DNA from 2 places in the Cytobacillus sp. FSL W7-1323 genome. Region 2 is predicted to be linked to the other one. Evidence: a T-box and tRNA genes for the amino acid it is inferred to sense, from the RefSeq annotation. Region 2 holds a T-box; the other holds one or more tRNA genes.

Region 1 (7,613 bases), 1.1 Mb from region 2:
TCTCGTGTCCCGCCGTACTCAGGATCCACTCTGGAGGGAACGAAGTTTCAACTACAGGGCTTTTACCTCCTATGGCGGGCCTTTCCAGACCTCTTCGTCTATCTCGTTCCTTTGTAACTCCGTATAGAATGTCCTACAACCCCAAGAGGCAAGCCTCTTGGTTTGGGCTAATCCCGTTTCGCTCGCCGCTACTCAGGGAATCGCGTTTGCTTTCTCTTCCTCCGGGTACTTAGATGTTTCAGTTCCCCGGGTCTGCCTTCCATACCCTATGTATTCAGGTATGGATCCTATCCCATAACGGATAGGGGGTTTCCCCATTCGGAAATCTCCGGATCAAAGCTTACTTACAGCTCCCCGAAGCATATCGGTGTTAGTCCCGTCCTTCATCGGCTCCTAGTGCCAAGGCATTCACCGTGCGCCCTTATTAACTTAACCATTGTTCGGCTTGCGATAAGCTACGCATTTCGGCGTCAGCTCACTCGTCAACATCCTCATGTGCACAAGACGCACACTCCGGTGTTTCCTCGCTCGCTTCCTTGAACTGCTTGCTTCTCACAACCCTCTCGGTTGTGTTTATTAAAAAAGTTTAGTATCTTAAATCAATCTATAATATATAGAGAGAAAAAATAACTAAGGTGGCGATTACTCGGTAATCTTCTTCATTACATTATCTAGTTTTCAAAGAACGATTTGTTGGTGGAGCCTAGCGGGATCGAACCGCTGACCTCCTGCGTGCAAAGCAGGCGCTCTCCCAGCTGAGCTAAGGCCCCGTATTAAAGTTAAAATGGTGGGCCTAAATGGACTCGAACCATCGACCTCACGCTTATCAGGCGTGCGCTCTAACCAGCTGAGCTATAGGCCCACATAACTTCACGGTAAAGTATTTAATCATATCAAAGAGATTGCACTCTCAAAACTGAACGAACAGTCTAACATCAAGTCAATTCCGTATATTCCTTAGAAAGGAGGTGATCCAGCCGCACCTTCCGATACGGCTACCTTGTTACGACTTCACCCCAATCATCTGTCCCACCTTAGGCGGCTGGCTCCAAAAGGTTACCCCACCGACTTCGGGTGTTACAAACTCTCGTGGTGTGACGGGCGGTGTGTACAAGGCCCGGGAACGTATTCACCGCGGCATGCTGATCCGCGATTACTAGCGATTCCGGCTTCATGTAGGCGAGTTGCAGCCTACAATCCGAACTGAGAATGGTTTTATGGGATTGGCTAAACCTCGCGGTCTTGCAGCCCTTTGTACCATCCATTGTAGCACGTGTGTAGCCCAGGTCATAAGGGGCATGATGATTTGACGTCATCCCCACCTTCCTCCGGTTTGTCACCGGCAGTCACCTTAGAGTGCCCAACTGAATGCTGGCAACTAAGATCAAGGGTTGCGCTCGTTGCGGGACTTAACCCAACATCTCACGACACGAGCTGACGACAACCATGCACCACCTGTCACTCTGTCCCCCGAAGGGGAAAGTCCTATCTCTAGGATTGTCAGAGGATGTCAAGACCTGGTAAGGTTCTTCGCGTTGCTTCGAATTAAACCACATGCTCCACCGCTTGTGCGGGCCCCCGTCAATTCCTTTGAGTTTCAACCTTGCGGTCGTACTCCCCAGGCGGAGTGCTTAATGCGTTTGCTGCAGCACTAAAGGGCGGAAACCCTCTAACACTTAGCACTCATCGTTTACGGCGTGGACTACCAGGGTATCTAATCCTGTTTGCTCCCCACGCTTTCGCGCCTCAGCGTCAGTTACAGACCAGAAAGTCGCCTTCGCCACTGGTGTTCCTCCAAATCTCTACGCATTTCACCGCTACACTTGGAATTCCACTTTCCTCTTCTGCACTCAAGTTCCCCAGTTTCCAATGACCCTCCACGGTTGAGCCGTGGGCTTTCACATCAGACTTAAGGAACCGCCTGCGCGCGCTTTACGCCCAATAATTCCGGACAACGCTTGCCACCTACGTATTACCGCGGCTGCTGGCACGTAGTTAGCCGTGGCTTTCTGGTTAGGTACCGTCAAGGTACCGGCAGTTACTCCGATACTTGTTCTTCCCTAACAACAGAGTTTTACGATCCGAAAACCTTCATCACTCACGCGGCGTTGCTCCGTCAGACTTTCGTCCATTGCGGAAGATTCCCTACTGCTGCCTCCCGTAGGAGTCTGGGCCGTGTCTCAGTCCCAGTGTGGCCGATCACCCTCTCAGGTCGGCTACGCATCGTCGCCTTGGTGAGCCGTTACCTCACCAACTAGCTAATGCGCCGCGGGCCCATCTGTAAGTGATAGCAGAACCATCTTTCAATCTAATTATATGTATAAATAGATATTATCCGGTATTAGCCCCGGTTTCCCGGAGTTATCCCAGTCTTACAGGCAGGTTGCCCACGTGTTACTCACCCGTCCGCCGCTAATCTTTGGGAGCAAGCTCCCTCAGATTCGCTCGACTTGCATGTATTAGGCACGCCGCCAGCGTTCGTCCTGAGCCAGGATCAAACTCTCCAATAAAGTGTTTGATTAGCTCATTTGCACCTATGGTGCTTTGTTGCTGATAAATCAGCTTTTTTAGAATTACGCTTGACGTTTTACGTTCGTTCAGTTTTCAAAGAACAATCTCATTCGCTTCAGAAGCGACTTTATAATCATACAACATCTTAACTTGTTATGTCAATAACTTTTTTAAAATGTTTTTGGTGGAGCCTAGCGGGATCGAACCGCTGACCTCCTGCGTGCAAAGCAGGCGCTCTCCCAGCTGAGCTAAGGCCCCAAAAAGAGTAATAAAAATGGTCGGGAAGACAGGATTCGAACCTGCGACCCCTTGGTCCCAAACCAAGTGCTCTACCAAGCTGAGCTACTTCCCGTTTATGGCGCGCCCGAGAGGAGTCGAACCCCTAACCTTTTGATCCGTAGTCAAACGCTCTATCCAATTGAGCTACGGGCGCATCAATAAGTGGTGCCGAGGACCGGAATCGAACCGGTACGGTAGTCACCTACCGCAGGATTTTAAGTCCTGTGCGTCTGCCAGTTCCGCCACCCCGGCACTTATTGGAGCGGAAGACGGGATTCGAACCCGCGACCCTCACCTTGGCAAGGTGATGTTCTACCACTGAACTACTTCCGCAAATATTCAAAATAAAAATGGTGCGGGTGAAGGGAGTCGAACCCCCACGCCTTGCGGCGCCAGATCCTAAGTCTGGTGCGTCTGCCAATTCCGCCACACCCGCATATATAAATGGTGAGCCATGAAGGACTCGAACCTTCGACCCTCTGATTAAAAGTCAGATGCTCTACCAACTGAGCTAATGGCTCGTACAAGTGGTGCCGGCCAGAGGACTTGAACCCCCAACCTACTGATTACAAGTCAGTTGCTCTACCAATTGAGCTAGGCCGGCAAATAAACACAAAAAAATGGTGGAGGATGACGGGATCGAACCGCCGACCCTCTGCTTGTAAGGCAGATGCTCTCCCAGCTGAGCTAATCCTCCAATATGTATGCCCGGCAACGTCCTACTCTCACAAGGGGACAGCCCCTAACTACCATCGGCGCTGAGAAGCTTAACTTCCGTGTTCGGTATGGGAACGGGTGTGACCTTCTCGCTATCGCCACCGGACTATGAAATTGTAAGGGAATCGTTCCCTCAAAACTAGGTAATGTTGAAGAAGATATTTATTGAGTAATCGCCTGTTTGGTTAAGTCCTCGATCGATTAGTATTAGTCAGCTACATGTGTCGCCACACTTACACCTCTAACCTATCAACCTGATCATCTTTCAGGGATCTTACTAGCTTGCGCTATGGGAAATCTCATCTCGAGGGGGGCTTCATGCTTAGATGCTTTCAGCACTTATCCCTTCCGCACATAGCTACCCAGCGATGCCTTTGGCAAGACAACTGGTACACCAGCGGTGCGTCCATCCCGGTCCTCTCGTACTAAGGACAGCTCCTCTCAAATTTCCTGCGCCCACGACGGATAGGGACCGAACTGTCTCACGACGTTCTGAACCCAGCTCGCGTACCGCTTTAATGGGCGAACAGCCCAACCCTTGGGACCGACTACAGCCCCAGGATGCGATGAGCCGACATCGAGGTGCCAAACCTCCCCGTCGATGTGGACTCTTGGGGGAGATAAGCCTGTTATCCCCGGGGTAGCTTTTATCCGTTGAGCGATGGCCCTTCCATGCGGAACCACCGGATCACTAAGCCCGACTTTCGTCCCTGCTCGACTTGTAGGTCTCGCAGTCAAGCTCCCTTGTGCCTTTACACTCTACGAATGATTTCCAACCATTCTGAGGGAACCTTTGGGCGCCTCCGTTACTCTTTAGGAGGCGACCGCCCCAGTCAAACTGCCCACCTGACACTGTCTCCCATCCCGATAAGGGATGTGGGTTAGAATTTCAATACAGCCAGGGTAGTATCCCACCGACGCCTCCACCGAAGCTAGCGCTCCGGCTTCTAAGGCTCCTACCTATCCTGTACAAGCTGTACCAAAATTCAATATCAGGCTACAGTAAAGCTCCACGGGGTCTTTCCGTCCTGTCGCGGGTAACCTGCATCTTCACAGGTACTATAATTTCACCGAGTCTCTCGTTGAGACAGTGCCCAGATCGTTACGCCTTTCGTGCGGGTCGGAACTTACCCGACAAGGAATTTCGCTACCTTAGGACCGTTATAGTTACGGCCGCCGTTTACTGGGGCTTCGATTCAAAGCTTCGCGTGAGCTAACCTCTCCTCTTAACCTTCCAGCACCGGGCAGGCGTCAGCCCCTATACTTCGCCTTGCGGCTTCGCAGAGACCTGTGTTTTTGCTAAACAGTCGCCTGGGCCTATTCACTGCGGCTCATCAAGGCTTTAACACCCTAATGAGCACCCCTTCTCCCGAAGTTACGGGGTCATTTTGCCGAGTTCCTTAACGAGAGTTCTCTCGCTCACCTTAGGATTCTCTCCTCGCCTACCTGTGTCGGTTTGCGGTACGGGCACCTTATTCCTCGCTAGAGGCTTTTCTTGGCAGTGTGGAATCAAGAACTTCGGTACTAAATTTCCCTCGCTATCACAGCTCAAGGTATGTGACCATGGGATTTGCCTCATGGTCCCTCTAACTGCTTAGACGCACATCCAATAGTGCGCTTACCCTATCCTCCTGCGTCCCCCCATCACTCAAACAGAATACGGTGGTACAGGAATATCAACCTGTTGTCCATCGCCTACGCTTTTCAGCCTCGGCTTAGGTCCCGACTAACCCTGAGCGGACGAGCCTTCCTCAGGAAACCTTAGGCATTCGGTGGATGGGATTCTCACCCATCTTTCGCTACTCATACCGGCATTCTCACTTCTAAGCGCTCCACCAGTCCTTACGGTCTAGCTTCAACGCCCTTAGAACGCTCTCCTACCACTGAACATCAACGATGTTCAATCCACAGCTTCGGTGATACGTTTAGCCCCGGTACATTTTCGGCGCGGAGTCACTCGACCAGTGAGCTATTACGCACTCTTTAAATGGTGGCTGCTTCTAAGCCAACATCCTGGTTGTCTAAGCAACTCCACATCCTTTTCCACTTAACGTATACTTTGGGACCTTAGCTGGTGGTCTGGGCTGTTTCCCTCTTGACTACGGATCTTATCACTCGCAGTCTGACTCCCATGGATAAATCTTTGGCATTCGGAGTTTGTCTGAATTCGGTAACCCGATGAGGGCCCCTAGTCCAAACAGTGCTCTACCTCCAAGATTCTTACGCATGAGGCTAGCCCTAAAGCTATTTCGGAGAGAACCAGCTATCTCCAAGTTCGATTGGAATTTCTCCGCTACCCACACCTCATCCCCGCACTTTTCAACGTACGTGGGTTCGGGCCTCCATCCAGTGTTACCTGGACTTCACCCTGGACATGGGTAGATCACCTGGTTTCGGGTCTACGACCACATACTCATTCGCCCTATTCAGACTCGCTTTCGCTACGGCTCCGTCTGTCCAACTTAACCTCGCATGTAATCGTAACTCGCCGGTTCATTCTACAAAAGGCACGCTATCACCCATTAACGGGCTCTAACTACTTGTAGGCACACGGTTTCAGGATCTCTTTCACTCCCCTTCCGGGGTGCTTTTCACCTTTCCCTCACGGTACTGGTTCACTATCGGTCACTAGGGAGTATTTAGCCTTGGGAGATGGTCCTCCCTGCTTCCGACGGGATTTCTCGTGTCCCGCCGTACTCAGGATCCACTCTGGAGGGAACGAAGTTTCAACTACAGGGCTTTTACCTCCTATGGCGGGCCTTTCCAGACCTCTTCGTCTATCTCGTTCCTTTGTAACTCCGTATAGAATGTCCTACAACCCCAAGAGGCAAGCCTCTTGGTTTGGGCTAATCCCGTTTCGCTCGCCGCTACTCAGGGAATCGCGTTTGCTTTCTCTTCCTCCGGGTACTTAGATGTTTCAGTTCCCCGGGTCTGCCTTCCATACCCTATGTATTCAGGTATGGATCCTATCCCATAACGGATAGGGGGTTTCCCCATTCGGAAATCTCCGGATCAAAGCTTACTTACAGCTCCCCGAAGCATATCGGTGTTAGTCCCGTCCTTCATCGGCTCCTAGTGCCAAGGCATTCACCGTGCGCCCTTATTAACTTAACCATTGTTCGGCTTGCGATAAGCTACGCATTTCGGCGTCAGCTCACTCGTCAACATCCTCATGTGCACAAGACGCACACTCCGGTGTTTCCTCGCTCGCTTCCTTGAACTGCTTGCTTCTCACAACCCTCACGGTTGTGTGTTTTTAAAAAAGTCTAGTATCTCTACTCTATTATATAGAGAGAAAATAACTAAGGTGGCGATTACTCGGTAATCTTCTTCATTACATTATCTAGTTTTCAAAGAACGATTGAATTGAGAGATTATACTCTCAAAACTGAACGAACAGTCTAACATCAAGTTAATTCCGTATATTCCTTAGAAAGGAGGTGATCCAGCCGCACCTTCCGATACGGCTACCTTGTTACGACTTCACCCCAATCATCTGTCCCACCTTAGGCGGCTGGCTCCAAAAGGTTACCCCACCGACTTCGGGTGTTACAAACTCTCGTGGTGTGACGGGCGGTGTGTACAAGGCCCGGGAACGTATTCACCGCGGCATGCTGATCCGCGATTACTAGCGATTCCGGCTTCATGTAGGCGAGTTGCAGCCTACAATCCGAACTGAGAATGGTTTTATGGGATTGGCTAAACCTCGCGGTCTTGCAGCCCTTTGTACCATCCATTGTAGCACGTGTGTAGCCCAGGTCATAAGGGGCATGATGATTTGACGTCATCCCCACCTTCCTCCGGTTTGTCACCGGCAGTCACCTTAGAGTGCCCAACTAAATGCTGGCAACTAAGATCAAGGGTTGCGCTCGTTGCGGGACTTAACCCAACATCTCACGACACGAGCTGACGACAACCATGCACCACCTGTCACTCTGTCCCCCGAAGGGGAAAGTCCTATCTCTAGGATTGTCAGAGGATGTCAAGACCTGGTAAGGTTCTTCGCGTTGCTTCGAATTAAACCACATGCTCCACCGCTTGTGCGGGCCCCCGTCAATTCCTTTGAGTTTCAACCTTGCGGTCGTACTCCCCAGGCGGAGTGCTTA
Region 2 (7,613 bases):
GAAAAAGATGTATGTCATCATATTGTCTGTATCCATTATCAGCACGAGGAGCAGGGGAAAGATATCCCCATTCCTCGTAAACTCTCACAGTATTAGGATGAACGCCCATACTATCAGCGATTTCTTTAGTTGAATAAACCAAGATATCTCACTACTTCCATCTAAAATATTTAATCGAAAGGAATCCACTAATGAATACACAAGCCATCATTGTCACTATTGGAAAAATCATGTCGCTTAGAACTCCGCCTAAACTTACTTCCTTAAGCAACTGAATACCTTGTGATAAAGGAAGGAATGCAAAGACATTCTGTAAAATTTGTGGAAAAATCTCAAAAGGTATAGTAGCACCTGAAAAAAGAAGCATGCCGAAATAGGCTAACGACCCCCATAAATTCGCTGCTTTTTGATCTGGAACAATACTCCCGATGAGTATGCCAATGCTATACATAGCCATTAAAACAAATAAATAACTACAAAGAAACAAACCAAAGGAACCAGCCATTTCATAATTGAAAACAAAAAGATATACCGCAGTCACCCCTAGGAAAGACAACATAGAGGCAATAAACTGAACCAATGCCTGCGCACAAAGCAAAGTTAAAGGCGAAGCTGGGGTCACCTGAAACCTTTTTAAAATATGGCGATGACGGTAATCAGCAATGGTAAGGGGCAGTCCCATTACACCTGTAGCTAATATACTAATAGTTACAACTGCCGGATAAGAATGGAGGAACATAGTATTTCCTTGGGTAAACAGTTCATTATTCATAATATAACCAAATAATAAGGCAACAATGATTGGAAAAATGATACCGAAGATCAGTATATCTAAACCTCTCCAAACGAGTTTCGCTTCTATTTTTGTTAAAGTATAGAATGTCATCATCCTTCCCCCTCTTCATCTGTTAAAGTTAAATAGGCAGCTTCCAACGAAGCTTGTCCTGAATAATTGATCACTTCTGCTATCGTTCCTTCGCATATGATATGTCCGCCCTTTAAAATCATAATGCGGTCGCAAAGTGCTTCAACTTCATCCATATAGTGAGAGGTAAGGATAATAGATAATCCCTCACGCTTATAATTTCTTAGCGTTTGCCACAATTTTTTTCTTGCTTTCGTATCTAAACCCGTAGTCAATTCGTCTAGAAAGACTAATTCTGGGTTGGGTAACAATGCTAATAACACCGCTAATCTTTGCTTTTCACCGCCTGACAATGATTTAACTAATGATTTCTCCTTATCTTGTAGGCCAAATTTGGTCAATAAAAATTGATATGGCGCGGTTGCCTTGTATAACACACTCCATTGCTGACATGCTTCAGAAACGGTCATTTTATCTGGAAAATGCGATTCCTGAAATTGCACACCCACTTTCTCAAAAACTTGCTTTCTATTATGAATTGGAGATTGTCCTAATATAGCGACTTCCTTATAAACAGCAGGCCTAATTCCTAGCACAGCTTCTATCAACGATGTCTTTCCTGCGCCATTTTCTCCTAGTATTCCGAGTACCTCTCCTTTTTGAAGGGAGAAACTAATCTTATCAACTACCGTTTTCTCTCCATAACTAACGGACAATTCTTTTACCTTCAGAACCATCAACTCACTCCCTTTTCTAAGAATAGATTCACATCATAGCAAAAGAAATGAAGGGTGGTGGTATATTGGAGGGTTTTTAAAACTTTTTTATTTATTTTCTGATAATAGGATATCGATGATTTGTGTGAGTGGTTCTTTATCTAGGACTCTATAAAAAGTAGGTTTTTTGTTTTTGTAGTGAATGGCGATTGCTTCATCATATACGCTAACACTTTTTCCAGCTGTTTTCGTTACAAAACCAATTCTATACAGTTCTTTAGATGCTGTGCGATGATATCTTTTTAATTCAATATCTGCCAAAAGTGAGCGAATTTCTTTTAGTTGCTTATCATGATCGTCCTTATTTAAAGATACAGTTTCTGTTGTTTCACTAGTAGCTATAATGATGGACTGTAGATTTTCCTCCGATATCAGTACGACCTCATTAAACCCCAGCTTTTTCTGAGAAAGATAAAATTGATATACACCCATGGACAAAAATAATAGAACAATTACCGATAAAAAAGGAATGATTTTTTTACTCATTCTTTCTCCTTTCGCATCTATTTGAACGATCGTCTGAAGTAAATAAATTGAATTTTTATAATATTATACCTATAATAGAGTAAATTGTTAACAGGTGGTGTAAATATGCAATACGCAATTTATGGTGGCACAAGCGTAAGCAAGGAAGCGATAATCGCTCTTCCACCTCTTGGTGAAAGAAAGGAAATTTTCTCCTCTCTTGGCAGTGTGTTAAGTGGCCATCGTATCATTTCATTTGACACAACTCTGAGAAACCCACCGTGTTAGATAATATTCAATTGATCAACACATTTCATGACAAATTTGGCATATTGTAAAAGCAAACTGAAAGTTATGTAAACAACTCGTGATTCTTACATACTAATGGTTATACGATAACGAAAAAAAGAAGACCTCCTAAAAAGAGGCCTTCTTCATAAGTACCAATTATTTTGTTTCGCCTTCCCACTCAAGCATACCCCCGACCATATTGGTCACTTGATAGCCTTGTTCTTGCATAAAACGACAAACTTGTCCACTACGATTCCCTGAACGGCAAATCATAATATACTCTTTGTCTTTATCAAACTTATCTAGGTTTTCAGGAATTGTGCCCATTCTAATATGCTTCGCACCAGGAATAATTCCTTGAGCTACTTCGTCATCTTCCCTTACATCTACAAGTTCAAGTTGTTCTCCAGCTTCTATCTTTTTCAGTAATTCTTCTGTTGTGATTTCTTTCATTTCAGTCATCATCAACCACCCTTTCCATTATCATTATCTTTATTCTAAAGAAGTGTTGATCGAAATGCGAATATTACAGTCTCATAGGGAAAGGGTAGCTCTTTTCATTAAGCTACCTCTTTTCCTAAATAATCTTAATTAGCGACAATATTCACTAGCTTCCCAGGAACAGCAATTACTTTTCTTACTGTTTTGCCATCAATTTGTTCTTTGATTTTATCATCTTCCATGGCAATTTGTTCTAGCACATCCTTTTGTGCATCAACGGGTACCATTAATTTAGCCTTCACTTTACCATTGATTTGGATAACGATCTCCACTTCATCATCTGTCATTTTCGCTTCGTCATATGCTGGCCAAGCTTCATAAGAAATGGTTCCTGTGTGACCAAGTATCTCCCATAGTTCTTCAGCAATATGTGGAGCAATTGGAGCCAACATTTTTACGAACCCTTCTGCATAAGCCTTTGGAAGAATATCAGCTTTGTAGGCTTCATTGACGAAAACCATCATTTGTGAAATTGCTGTATTGAAGCGCAAACCTTCAAAGTCCTCTGTTACTTTTTTGACTGTCTGATGATACACTTTTTCCAGTTGAGACACTTCTACATCCTGCACTTTGTTGCTTAATGTATGATCTTCTTCAGCAATTAAACGCCAAATACGGTCTAAGAATCGTCTAGAGCCATCTAATCCATTTGTAGACCAAGCAATTGAGGCATCAAGTGGTCCCATAAACATTTCATATAAACGAAGCGTATCCGCTCCATGGCTTTCTACAACGGCATCAGGATTAACAACATTTCCTTTTGACTTACTCATTTTTTCATTATTTTCCCCAAGAATCATGCCTTGGTTAAATAATTTTTGGAATGGTTCTTTCGTATCAACTACACCTATATCGTATAATACTTTATGCCAGAAACGAGCATATAATAAGTGAAGAACCGCATGTTCAGCGCCACCAATATAAATATCAACCGGTAACCACTCTTTTAATTTTTCGGCATCAGCTAATGCCTCACTGTTTTTCGGATCAATATAACGTAAATAGTACCAGCAGCTACCTGCCCATTGTGGCATCGTGTTGGTTTCACGGCGACCTTTTTTACCTGTTTCAGGGTCAATAACATTAACCCACTCTTCAATATTAGCTAACGGTGATTCACCTGTACCAGATGGCTTAATCTCCGTTGTTGTTGGTAAAATTAACGGTAACTCTTCGTAAGGAACTCCCGTCATTGTACCATCTTCCCAATGAATAACAGGAATCGGTTCACCCCAATATCTTTGACGACTAAATAACCAATCACGTAAGCGATACGTCACTTTTTTCGTCCCAATCTCTTTCTCTTCTAGCCAAGCGATCATTTTTGTAATTGCTTCTTCTTTACCTAAGCCATTTAAGAAATCAGAATTAATATGTTCTCCTTCACCCGCATAAGCTTCTTTAGAAATATCTCCACCAGCTACGACTTCTTTAATAGTCAAGTTAAATTCTTTCGCGAAATCATAATCACGCTCGTCATGAGCTGGAACAGCCATAATGGCACCTGTACCATATGAAGCAAGCACATAATCAGCAATCCAGATAGGCATTTTTTCACCGTTAGCAGGGTTAATTGCATAAGCACCTGTGAATACACCTGTTTTTTCTTTGGCTAAATCTGTTCTTTCTAAATCACTCTTTGTTTTAACTTTTTCAATATAAGTCTCAACTGCATTACGTTGCTCTTCTGTTGTAATTACATCAACTAGTTTATGCTCTGGGGCAAGGACAGCATATGTCGCACCAAATAATGTGTCTGGGCGTGTCGTAAACACTTCAAACGTACCTTTGTCACCTTCGATATGGAAAGTCACTTCAGCACCTTCAGAACGACCAATCCAGTTGCGCTGCATATCCTTCAAGCTTTCTGGCCAATCAAGTAAATCAAGATCTTCTAGTAAACGGTCAGCATAAGCTGTTATTTTTAACATCCATTGGCGCATCGGTCTTCTTTCAACAGGATGGCCTCCACGTTCACTTTTCCCATCAATTACCTCTTCATTAGCTAGCACAGTTCCAAGTGCAGGACACCAGTTCACTGCTACTTCATCGATATAAGCAAGACCTTTTTCATAAAGCTTTAAGAAAATCCATTGCGTCCATTTATAATATTCCGGATCTGTTGTGTTAATTTCACGATCCCAGTCATAAGAAAATCCTAATGATTTAATTTGACGGCGGAATGTATTAATGTTTTTCTCGGTAAATTCAGCTGGGTCATTCCCTGTATCAAGGGCATATTGTTCAGCAGGTAAACCAAATGCATCCCATCCCATTGGGTGAAGAACATTATACCCTTGCATTCTTTTCATACGGGCAAGAATATCTGTTGCTGTATATCCTTCAGGGTGTCCTACGTGTAAACCTACACCAGACGGATAAGGAAACATATCTAACGCATAGAACTTTCTCTTCCCTTTTTCTTCACCCGTTTTAAATGTTTTTTGTTCTTCCCAATAGTGTTGCCACTTACCTTCAATTTGCTGATGATTAAAGCTCATCTTCTTTCCTCCTAAAAATGCTACGTTTTTAAGTATAAAAAAACCCCTCATCCCTCAAAAAGGGACGAGAGGATTATGTATATCTCCCGCGGTACCACCCACATTAACAGTTTACGGTTAACTGTTCACTTCATTCATCCTTAACGCGGAGTACGGCAAGCATTACTGTCATTTTCACACTTGCTGCTCAGTAGGTGAGTTCATGAAAGGAGCTGACTAGCTTACACCAACCGCTAGCTCTCTAATATCAGGCTTCCTAGCATTACTATTCCTCATCATTGCAGTTATAAAATATTCATATTGACATTGTAATCAATTTCAATGGTTGATGCAAGTAGGCTTTCACAAGTTACTATAGATAAGTATAAGCTATTCAAGAAAAATGAAAACGTGTCAATTTTTTAATCCATGTATTACTCTTCCTTATTTTGCCCATAACTATAGTAAAAAATAAGGAAAGGTGATTTCATATTATGAAAGGTATCGCTTTTATTAATGAAAAGTGGATTATGAATGATTATAAAACGCTAGATGAAAGCCTTGAAGTTCAGAAGCAATCCATCCAGACGTTCATTGAAAATAACCAAATGAAAACCATTAAATTAAATCCTTATCAATTACATGATTACTACACCATTCCACATGCCTTATATTATGATTTAAAACAAACCAAACCGAAGTTAGATTGCCTGATACTCTACTCCGAAAAAGTCATTGAAAGTTTTATCGAGGCCTATCCCGCTCGTTGGTTGATCTTGAAAAGTTTCTTTCATAAAGTCATTTTTCTAGATGAAGTTCAATCACATCATTACCAGGATATTATCTGAATGGTTAAGTAGAGAGCCCCTGGATTTTTTATCTACGGGGCTCGCTTTTTATGAAGGTATAGCTGGCAAAACTTTTTTCTTTTTAAGCTTCTTATCATAAACAACTGTTGTATATACGGAGATGAGCAGTAATGCCATTAATATACCGAAAAGCATCTTCACACCGTATACATCCACGAGTACGCCCCCAAGTAATGGCCCAATCATTCTTCCTCCTGTAGAGACACTGTTAACAATCCCTTGATAGAACCCTTCTTTACCTTTAGGTGCTAAGTCATTAGCAATTGTAGGTACCGCTGGCCATACGAGCATTTCCCCAATGGTTAAAATAATCATTGCTGTGACAAAGCCGGAAAAGGCAACTGCATTTCCTACAACAGCAAAAGAAATAGCAAAAATAAAAATACCAATAATAATTTGTACTTTTAATGATTTTATTCTTTTAACTAGAAGACTAATTAATGGTTGCGCAAGTACAATCATGGCGCCATTTATTGTCCATAGCATACTGTATTGTTTTAAAGAAATCCCAATTTGTTGAGTATATGCTGAGATAGTCGATTGCCATTGCACATAGCCAATACAACATAATAGATAACCGATTAATAAAACGAATAAAGCGTTTAATTTAGGATTACCGCGAAATTTTTGTGCTGTTTTTATTTCATTTGGTTGACTAACAGACTTTACTTCCATTTTTCGATAGCTAGTAATAGCTATCAAGAAAAACAAGATATACATTAGACAATTAGCGATAAAGATATAATTGAAAGAAAATGAAGCTATATACCCTGCCATTGCTGCACCTAATGCTACACCTAGATTTGTCGCTACATACATCGCATTAAACGCTTTTCTGCCGCCCTCTTTCCATACACTTCCTGCCAATGCATACATAGAAGGAAACACGATCCCTGAGCCAAAACCTAAAATCGTCAATAATACAATGTATTCCGGCCATCCGTGTTTAAAGACCATAATAATGAGTGAAGATAACGAAATGACTATGCCTAATAAGATCGAACGATAGCCACCTAATTTATCAAACAGCACACCACCAACTAGATTGCCTATGACTGTTGCTGCTGAATTGATCATTAAAACAATGCCGGCAATCGATAAAGACTTTCCTAATACTTCATGCATATAAATGGTGTTTAAAGGCCATAAAAAAGAGGAACCTGTTACATTAACAGCCATTCCAATTACTAATAACCACAAAGCTCGAGGCATCATCCATACCCCTTTCAAATTCTATTCATTTCATTCCATTTCGAATTCCAAAATAAATTCTATTCGTTTTTTATGATGGATTCAATACTAATTTTGTGACAGATTTAGACATCTATCTAATCTATACATATAAATGAATAATTACTCTTGAATC

The links. The T-box of region 2 lies ahead of leuS (leucine--tRNA ligase). A T-box ahead of a tRNA ligase gene usually reads a tRNA of that ligase, here a tRNA-Leu.
Region 1: it has a tRNA-Leu gene. The T-box ahead of leuS (leucine--tRNA ligase) is inferred to sense a tRNA for this amino acid. The anticodon was not compared.

What each region holds. Positions count from the first base shown of each region.
Region 1 is NZ_CP151998.1:92,903-100,515, reverse strand. It holds rRNA gene MKX67_RS00530 (23S ribosomal RNA) at 1-435, opposite strand, end outside; tRNA gene MKX67_RS00525 (tRNA-Ala) at 695-770, opposite strand; tRNA gene MKX67_RS00520 (tRNA-Ile) at 786-862, opposite strand; rRNA gene MKX67_RS00515 (16S ribosomal RNA) at 962-2,510, opposite strand; tRNA gene MKX67_RS00510 (tRNA-Ala) at 2,694-2,769, opposite strand; tRNA gene MKX67_RS00505 (tRNA-Pro) at 2,787-2,863, opposite strand; tRNA gene MKX67_RS00500 (tRNA-Arg) at 2,868-2,944, opposite strand; tRNA gene MKX67_RS00495 (tRNA-Leu) at 2,954-3,042, opposite strand; tRNA gene MKX67_RS00490 (tRNA-Gly) at 3,049-3,123, opposite strand; tRNA gene MKX67_RS00485 (tRNA-Leu) at 3,142-3,226, opposite strand; tRNA gene MKX67_RS00480 (tRNA-Lys) at 3,236-3,311, opposite strand; tRNA gene MKX67_RS00475 (tRNA-Thr) at 3,319-3,394, opposite strand; tRNA gene MKX67_RS00470 (tRNA-Val) at 3,412-3,487, opposite strand; rRNA gene rrf (5S ribosomal RNA) at 3,497-3,613, opposite strand; rRNA gene MKX67_RS00460 (23S ribosomal RNA) at 3,689-6,621, opposite strand; rRNA gene MKX67_RS00455 (16S ribosomal RNA) at 6,941-7,613, opposite strand, start outside.
Region 2 is NZ_CP151998.1:3,550,937-3,558,549, forward strand. It holds gene MKX67_RS17810 (MerR family transcriptional regulator) at 1-142, opposite strand, end outside; gene MKX67_RS17815 (ABC transporter permease) at 152-886, opposite strand; gene MKX67_RS17820 (ABC transporter ATP-binding protein) at 886-1,602, opposite strand; gene MKX67_RS17825 (hypothetical protein) at 1,690-2,127, opposite strand; gene MKX67_RS17830 (hypothetical protein) at 2,233-2,394, shown strand; gene MKX67_RS17835 (rhodanese-like domain-containing protein) at 2,554-2,859, opposite strand; gene leuS (leucine--tRNA ligase) at 2,985-5,399, opposite strand; T-box leader at 5,457-5,687, opposite strand; gene MKX67_RS17845 (hypothetical protein) at 5,873-6,226, shown strand; gene MKX67_RS17850 (MFS transporter) at 6,275-7,459, opposite strand.